Regions from separate parts of the Streptomyces hawaiiensis genome, predicted to be linked through region 2. Evidence: riboswitches for the same ligand, from Rfam matches in the RefSeq annotation. Region 2 holds a riboswitch; the other holds the start of a gene.
What was found. A riboswitch is a leader RNA that binds a small molecule or an ion and turns the genes downstream of it on or off. The one in region 2 is predicted to bind cyclic di-AMP.
Positions count from the first base shown of each region.

Region 1: another riboswitch for cyclic di-AMP. It lies ahead of CEB94_RS23850 (transglycosylase SLT domain-containing protein); the one in region 2 lies ahead of CEB94_RS30150 (M23 family metallopeptidase).

Region 1 covers NZ_CP021978.1:5,159,401-5,163,596, forward strand. The annotation lists gene CEB94_RS23840 (GNAT family N-acetyltransferase) at 1-222, opposite strand, end outside; gene CEB94_RS23845 (HAD family hydrolase) at 394-1,242, shown strand; gene CEB94_RS23850 (transglycosylase SLT domain-containing protein) at 1,206-1,985, opposite strand; cyclic di-AMP (ydaO/yuaA leader) riboswitch at 1,989-2,158, opposite strand; gene CEB94_RS23855 (polyprenyl synthetase family protein) at 2,669-3,679, shown strand; gene CEB94_RS23860 (LolA family protein) at 3,910-4,196, shown strand, end outside.
Region 2 covers NZ_CP021978.1:6,536,947-6,541,142, reverse strand. The annotation lists gene CEB94_RS30160 (HPr family phosphocarrier protein) at 1-169, shown strand, start outside; gene CEB94_RS30155 (GntR family transcriptional regulator) at 329-1,024, opposite strand; gene CEB94_RS30150 (M23 family metallopeptidase) at 1,213-2,001, opposite strand; cyclic di-AMP (ydaO/yuaA leader) riboswitch at 2,014-2,178, opposite strand; gene CEB94_RS30145 (M16 family metallopeptidase) at 2,369-3,757, opposite strand; gene CEB94_RS30140 (M16 family metallopeptidase) at 3,754-4,196, opposite strand, start outside.

The DNA.
Region 1 (4,196 bases), 1.4 Mb from region 2:
CAACGGGCCCCGCTCATAAGGCAGGAAGCCGGCCGGTTCCGTCCCCTCGTACACCACGGCGACCCGGGCCCCCGGCCTGACCCGGCCGACGGCTTGGGTGAACTCCGGCTCCATGAAGGGATTGCGCGGTGCTCCGCAGGCCGCGCGCAGCGCACGCCAGCACTCCCTCTCCCCTTCGCCGAGCTCCCCGGGCCCCGCCACGCGAATGCGCCCACTGCTCAACCTGACCCCCCGATCAAGTCCCCCCTGGACACTTGGAAGGTACCGCTCGATGCGCCCCCACGGGTAGGTAGCGGAGCATGTTGTTGCCAACCGGTGCAGAGGCCTTCAACCGGGCAATCGGCATCCGTCGTGCGATGAAACGAAGGGGCGCGCTGTCCGTATTCTCTGATCATGGCCGCACCCATCGCATATTCACTCATCGCCACCGATCTGGACGGGACGCTGCTGCGCGGCGACGACACCCTCTCCGACCGGTCTCTCGCCGCGCTCGCGCGGGTGGCGGACGCCGGTGCCCAGCACCTCGTGGTGACGGGCCGGCCGGCGCCGAGAGTGCGGCCGCTCCTGGACGACCTCGGATGCACGGGGCTCGCGGTGTGCGGGCAGGGCGCGCAGGTGTACGACGCCGGCGCGGACCGGCTGCTGTGGTCCATCACGTTGGACAGGGAGCTGGCCGAGACCGCCCTCGGCAAGATCGAGGCCGAGGTGGGGCAGGTGTACGCGGCGGTCGACCAGGACGGGGTCGACGGGCTCACGCTGATCGAGCCGGGCTATCTGATGCCGCACCCGACCCTGCCCGCCGTACGGGTCGACCGGCGCGACGAGCTGTGGGGCGAGGCCATCAGCAAGGTGCTGCTGCGGCATCCCCATCTGTCGGACGACGAGTTGGCGGCCACGGCCCGCTCGGTGGTCGGCTCACTGGCGACGGTGACGATGTCGGGGCCCGGCACGGTCGAGCTCCAGCCGTGCGGGATCACCAAGGCGACGGGCCTGGCGCTGGCCGCCGAGCATCTGGGGCTGCGGCCGGCGGACACCATCGCCTTCGGCGACATGCCCAACGACATCCCGATGTTCGACTGGGCCGGCCACGGCGTCGCGATGGCCAACGCCCATCCCGAACTCAAGGCCGTGGCCGACGAGGTCACCCTGTCGAACGAGGACGACGGCATCGCCGTCGTCCTCGAGCGACTGCTGGGCGGGTCGGCTCAGTACGGGCCGTTGACGTTGTCGATCGAGCCGTAGCGGTCGGCCGCGTAGTTGCAGGCCGCCGTGATGTTCGCGACCGGGTCGTACGGGTCCCACGACGTGCCGTCCACGTGGTAGGCCTGGAAGGTCGGGTCGATGGTCTGGAGCAGGCCCTTGGACGGGGTGCCCTTGGCGGCGTTGGAGTCCCAGTTGTTGATCGCCTGGGGGTTGCCGGACGACTCGCGCATGACGTTGCGGTAGATGCCGTCGTAGGACCCGGGGATCCCCTTCTGCGCCATGATGTCCAGCGCCTCGCGGATCCACCCGTCCAGGTTGTCCGCGTAGGTCTTCGCGGAGGCCTGGGTGGCCTGGGCGACACCGCCGGCGGGCTTCGCGGCCGGCTTGGCGGGGGCGGACGACTGGGTCGCCGTCTTCTTCGCGACACCCGTCTTGGTGGTCTTCACCGTCAGCTTCAGACCCGGGTGGATCAGCTTCGGGTCGTCGCCGACGGTGGCGCGGTTGTCCTTGTAGAGCTGCTTCCAGCCGCCCGGGACGTCGTACTTGTCCGCGATGCGGTAGAGCGAGTCGCCCTTGGTCACGGTGTACGTGAGGGACTTGGCGGGCTGGGCCGCCTGCGGTACGGACTGTGCGGCGGCGGGTGCGCTCTGGGGCTCGGCGGCGCTCGCGTGGGTGGCGCCGAGGAGCGGAAGGGTGAGTGCGGCTCCGCCGGTTCCGGCGGCGATGAAGCCTCGGGTCAGCGGGTTGGTTCTGGGGCGACGGTGCTTGCCTCGTCCGGCCATGGCTTTGTTCCTCTCCGGCGCCTACGAGGTGAGCTGTCGGGTTCGGGCCGGGAGGTGCCCGGCCGCGTACGGCGCTGTGTGCCGTGCGCGGCTTCACCCCGAGCCGTGCCGCTGTGCGGACCGGCGACTTACCTGGGTCCCCCGCTCCTGCCCTGCGTGAGTGAGTCGGTTCCGGTGGGGAGTCCGGGCGGCGGCAGGATTAGGCGTCCGCCGGACAGGCCCGGAACGTATGCGAGAGCACATGTCGGGAACAAGCACCTCAGTCACATATCGCGCGGTTGACCTTGGTCGGGGGTGTTTGGGCCGCTTGATCCTTTGCGGCAGCCAAGGCTCAACTGGCGTCAGCGGGAAGGCGGTAGGGGCCGGAGTGGAGGTGAGGCGGAAAAGGGGGACAAGTGATTCAACTCACTGATCACGAATCGATAGGGCAATTTCCGCCAAGGGGAATTCACCTACCTATCACGGCAAATCGTGCATAGTCCGCTACCTTTGGGTAAGTCGATAAATATCTGTTCTTATGGGTTGATCGAAAACATAACGGTCGTGATCGGATACCGCCCGGCCTGTAACCACGGGCGCTGGCGGTGATCGAAACGTGACCGGATACGCTGACTCGAGTGAGGGCAGCGACCTATCGACAATCCGCGTAATCACCGGCAGACACAGCAGACAGGAGACCCCTCGTGACCGACGTCGGGCCGTTCGGGCTGAGCGTGCGGGACCAGGCTCTGGAAGCCGATGTCCAGGCCGGACTGGTGGCTGTCGAGGAAGGCTTGCTCGAGGCCACCAAGAGCGAGGTGCCCTTCATCACGGAGGCCGCCCAGCACCTGGTACGGGCCGGCGGCAAGCGGTTCCGCCCGCTGCTCGTGATGCTCTCCGCCCAGTTCGGTGACCGGTACGCACCCGGGATCGTGCCGTCGGCCGTCGTCGTGGAGCTGACCCACCTCGCCACGCTGTACCACGACGACGTGATGGACGAGGCCGCCGTGCGCCGCGGCGTCGCGAGCGCGAACACCCGCTGGGGCAACTCCGTCGCGGTCCTCACCGGCGACTTCCTCTTCGCCCGCGCCTCGCACATCCTGGCCGACCTCGGCCCGGAGGCCGTGCGGGTGCAGGCCGAGGCGTTCGAGCGCCTGGTGACCGGCCAGATCCTGGAGACGGCCGGACCGCAGGACGGCCGGGACCCCGTCGAGCACTACCTGGACGTGCTGGGCGGCAAGACCGGCTCGCTGGTCGCCGTGTCGTGCCGGTTCGGCGCGATGATGTCCGGCGCCGACGAGACGGTCGTGCACGTCCTGACCCAGTACGGCGAGCGGCTCGGCGTCGCCTTCCAGCTCGCGGACGACGTCCTGGACATCGCCTCCGACTCCCACGAGTCCGGCAAGACCCCCGGCACCGACCTGCGCGAGGGCATCCCCACGCTGCCGGTGCTGCGGCTGCGCGAGCGGGCGGCCCGGCTCGGGCGCGCCGAGGACATCGCCCTGTGCGAGCTGCTCGACTCCGACCTCGCCGACGACGAACGGCACGCCGAGGCCCTGCGCCTGCTGCGGGCCCACCCGGCTCTGGAGCAGGCCCGGCAGGACACCGTCCGCTACGCCCAGGACGCCCGCTCGTCGCTGGCGCCCCTGCCGGAGTGCACCGCGAAGACGGCGCTCCTGGAGCTGTGCGACGCGGTGGTGCACCGGGCCGGCTAGCACCTCTTCCCCGCACGACCCCTACGGGTCGGGGGAGAAGCCGCCCTTCCATGTCATACCCCAGCAGTACACGGAGTTGAGCCCGGGGTCTGACGTATCTGCCTGGCAGATTTGGTCAGATGGACACCACGGAAAACACCACTCCTCACCTGTTCGGGTGAGAATGGCGGCTCAGGGACGAGTGCGTGGACGACACGGCAGCCGCCGCCGACCATGGAGGTAGGGCACACATGGCACCGTACGGATCCGACGACAGCACGACCGCCGGGGAGGTCGACGAGCAGCGCTCCGGGCGGCGCAAAGCCGCGCGGTACATCGTCCCGGTCACGGTGATCGGGGTGGCGGCCGCCACGATCGGGCTGGTCCCCGCACTCGCCGACTCCGGCGACCCCGACCTCCCGAAGATCACCGCCCAGCAGCTCATCGAGAAGATCGCCAAGTCGGACGTGCAGCAGGTGTCCGGCACGGTGAAGATCAGCACCGACCTCGGCCTGCCGAACCTCGGCGGCCTGGAGTC
Region 2 (4,196 bases):
AGACGGCAAGCCCGTCAACGCGGCCTCGATGCTGGCCGTCCTGGGCCTCGGCGCGCAGGGTGGCGAGGAGATCGTCCTCGCCTCCGACGCCGAGGGCGCGGACGCCGCCCTGGACCGGCTGGCGAAGCTGGTCTCCGAGGGTCTCGAGGAACTGCCCGAGACCGTCTGATTTCCCGAGCGCCCGACCGGCGCACAGCGAAGGGCTCGTCCGAATTCACCGGGCGGGCCCTTCGCCATTCCCGGTCGGCACGGTCGGGAATTCACCGATTCCGGGCAGCGGAAATAGGGCCCCGGGAATTAGCCGCTCTCTTTGTATACGGCTGCCGTGTTAATGCCGCAGGCCCGCCGTGTTTACGGGATGTTGCGAGTTCCTCACACGGTCGGCGCGCTCGCCGGGGGAGCCGAGACGCAGGCGGTGCGCGCCCGTCGCGCGCTCGGTGTGCAGCGCCGTGACCGCCCGCGCGCGCTCGCCGTCCCCGCGCGCCACCGCGTCCACGATCGCGCCGTGCTCCGTCCAGGACTCCACCGGACTGACCGGTGCGTCCACGGCGTACATCCACGCGATCTTGTGACGAAGCTGGGTGAGCACCGACGTCAGCGGGGGGCTGCCGGAGGCCTGGGCGAGCGTCTCGTGGAACCAGCCGCCGAGAGAGCGCAGGTCCTCACTGCTTCCCCGGCGGGCCCGCTCCTGGCCCAGCCGGACCAGGCCGCGCAGCACCTTCAGATGCGACTCGGTGCGGCGCTGGGCGGCGCGGGCCGCTCCGAGCGGCTCCAGCAGCATGCGCATCTCCAGCAGGTCGGCGGCCTCCTGCTCGGTGGGTTCGGCCACGCACGCGCCCGCGTGCCGCCGGGTCACCACGAAGCCCTCGGCCTCCAGCGTGCGCAGGGCCTCCCGGACAGGGACCCGCGAGACGCCGTAGCGGCGCGCGAGGACTTCCTCGGTGAGCCGGCTGCCGTGCGGGTGCACACCCGCGACGATGTCGTCCCGGATGGCCGTGCACACCGAGTGCGCGGGAATACGCATGACCGACCTCCGCTTAATCCCCGTGAAACGCCGACGAGCGGCGCGTGTTCCGTGACTCTATTGCAATGAGCCGGAATTTCCGACGGCAGGCGGGAATCCATGGATATTTTTTGGACAGCCTGCCGCCCTAAACGCCGAAAGCCCCGGCTCGGGGAGCCGGGGCTTCGGGGACAGCGGAGAGGTTCCGGTCAGACGTTGACGCCGTGCGAGCGCAGGTAGGCGACCGGGTCGATGTCCGAACCGTACTCGGAGCTCGTACGGGCCTCGAAGTGCAGGTGCGGGCCGGTGACGTTGCCGGTCGCGCCGGACAGGCCGATCTGCTGGCCGGGGGCCACCTGCTGGCCCACCGAGACGCCGATGGAGGACAGGTGGCCGTACTGGGTGTACGTCCCGTCGTTCATCTTGATCACGATCTGGTTGCCGTAGGAGCCGCCCCAGCCGGCCTCGACGACGGTGCCCGCGCCGACCGCGTGGACGGAGGTGCCGGTGGCGGCGTGGAAGTCGACACCGGTGTGGCTCCCGGAGGACCACAGGCCGCTGCTGGCCTGGTAGCCGGTGGAGACGTACGAGCCGGAGATCGGGGACACGAAGGTGTTGAGGCGCTTGCGCTCGGCCTCGCGGGCGGCACGCTCCTTGGCCTCACGGGCCTTCTCGGCCGCCTCCTTGGCCTTCTCGGCCACCTCGGCGGCCCGCTTGCGGGCGGCCTCCTCGGCCTTCTGCTTGGCGGCGGCCTCGTCGGCGGCCTGCTGCTGCGCGACGGCCTGGGCGTCGATCTGCTGGGCCACGGTGTCGCCCATGGTGACGACCGGGGTGAGGCCGGTCTGCTCGGCGCTGGGCTCTGCGGCGAAGGCCGCGGGGGCGGCCACGGTGCCGATCACGCCGGTGGTGGCGAGGGCCGCGACGCCCGCCGCGCGGGCGGTGCCGCGCTGGATCCTGCTGGGACGACGGTGCTTCCCGGTGGCGCGAGTGAACGCCATGTAGTGGCTGGTCCTTTCCTTCCCTCTCGCCTACCGGGTTAGCTGACGGGTTCGGAGCAGGAAGGTCTCCTACGGACTCCCTCGCGGCTCGCGCGGGCGTCCGATTCACCCCAGGGACTGCGATGGGTCCCCGGCTCCCCTGGCTCGCGCCGTACGGGGACTCGGCGATGACTGTCCGGTGCCGCGGATGCGGCGCACTGCCTGACGAACAGCCCGGACGAAGCTAAGCGGCGCCACTTTCAATTCCCAAACGAATCCCGGCTTTTGTAGCGCATCCCACAGGGCAGACAGGCAACCTCCGTACCAATTCGGGCATAAAGGAGCCCTGGTGCCTTGGAAGGCAACCAGGGCCCCTGCGCGCGTGCCGCTACTCGGCGGCGACGACGGTGACTTCGCCGATACCCAGGGCCTCGACAGGTGCCTTGATCTGCGCCGCGTCACCGACGAGGACGGTCACCAGACGGTTCACCGGGAAGGCGCTCACGGCCGCCGCGGTGGCCTCCACGGTGCCGGTCGCGGCGAGCTGCCGGTACAGCGTGGCCTGGTAGTCGTCGGGCAGGTGCTGCTCGACCTGGTCGGCCAGCGTGCTCGCGACGGCCGCCGCCGTCTCGTACTTCAGCGGCGCCACGCCGACCAGGTTCTGCACGGCCACGTCCCGCTCCGCGTCGGTCAGCCCCTCGGCGGCGAGGGTGCGCAGCACCGTCCAGAGGTCCTGCAGGGCGGGGCCGGTGTTGGGCGTGTCGACGGAACCGCTGATGGCGAGCATCGCGGCACCCGTGCCGTCCGGGGTGGACCTGAGGACCTGGCCGAACGCCCGTACGCCGTAGGTGTAGCCCTTCTCCTCGCGCAGGACCCGGTCCAGGCGGGAGGTGAGGGTGCCGCCGAGGCAGTACGTGCCGAGCACCTGCGCGGGCCACACGCGGTCGTGCCGGTCCGGGCCGACCCGGCCGATCAGCAGCTGCGTCTGGACGGCGCCGGGGCGGTCCACGATGACGACCCGGCCGGTGTCGTCGGCGGTCACCGGCGGCACGGGGCGCGGCTCGGCCGAGGAGCCCGTCCAGGCACCCAGAGTGTCCCCGAGCAGGGCGTCGAGGTCGATGCCGGTGAGGTCGCCGACGACCACGGCGGTGGCCGTGGCGGGGCGGACGTGTTTCTCGTAGAAGCCGCGTACGGCCGCGGAGTCGATCGTGGCGACCGTCTCCTCGGTGCCCTGCCGGGGCCGCGACATGCGCGAGCCCGTCGGGAACAGCTCCTTGGAGAGCTCCTTGGCGGCGCGGCGGGAGGGATTGGCCAGCTCGTGCGGGATCTCGTCGAGGCGGTTGTTCACCAGCCGCTCGACCTCGCTGTCGGCGAACGCGGGCGCCCTCAGGGCGTCGGCGATCAGGTTCAGCCCCTTGGGGAGCCGCGAGACCGGCACCTCCAGGCTGATCCGGACGCCGGGGTGGTCGGCGTGCGCGTCGAGGGTGGCGCCCGCGCGCTCCAGCTCGGCGGCGAACTCCTCGGCGGAGTGCTTGTCGGTGCCCTCGGAGAAGGCCCGGGCCATGATCGTGGCCACACCGTCGAGGCCGGCCGGCTCGGCGTCCAGGGGGGCGTCCAGCAGCACCTCCACGGCGACGACCTGCTGGCCGGGGCGGTGACAGCGAAGCACCGTCAGGCCGTTGTCGAGCGTGCCGCGCTCGGGGGCCGGGAAGGCCCACGGCCGGGCGTCGCCCGCCTGCGGCCGGGAGTGGAAGTCCATCGTGGCGAGCTCGGTCACTTGGCCGCCTCCTCGTTCTCGTCGGTGGCCGCGGCTGCGATGTCCTCGGTGGCGACCTCGTCGGCGACGGGCTCGTAGACGAGCACCGCCCGGTTGTCGGGCCGCAGGCGGGCCTTGGCGACCTCCTGGACCTCCTCCGCCGTGATCTCCAGCACACGCTGGACGGCGGTCAGGGCGAGCTGCGGGTCGCCGAACAGCACGGCGTACCGGCACAGTTCGTCGGCGCGGCCCGCGACCGTGCCGAGCCGGTCCAGCCACTCGCGCTCCAGCTGGGCCTGGGCGCGCTCCATCTCCTCGGCCGTGGGGCCCTCCTCGGCGAACCGGGCGAGCTCCTCGTCGATGGCGGTCTCGATGACCGGAACCTCCACGTCACCGGAGGTCTTCACGTCCAGCCACCCCAGGGAGGGCGCCCCGGCGAGCCGCAGCAGGCCGAAGCCGG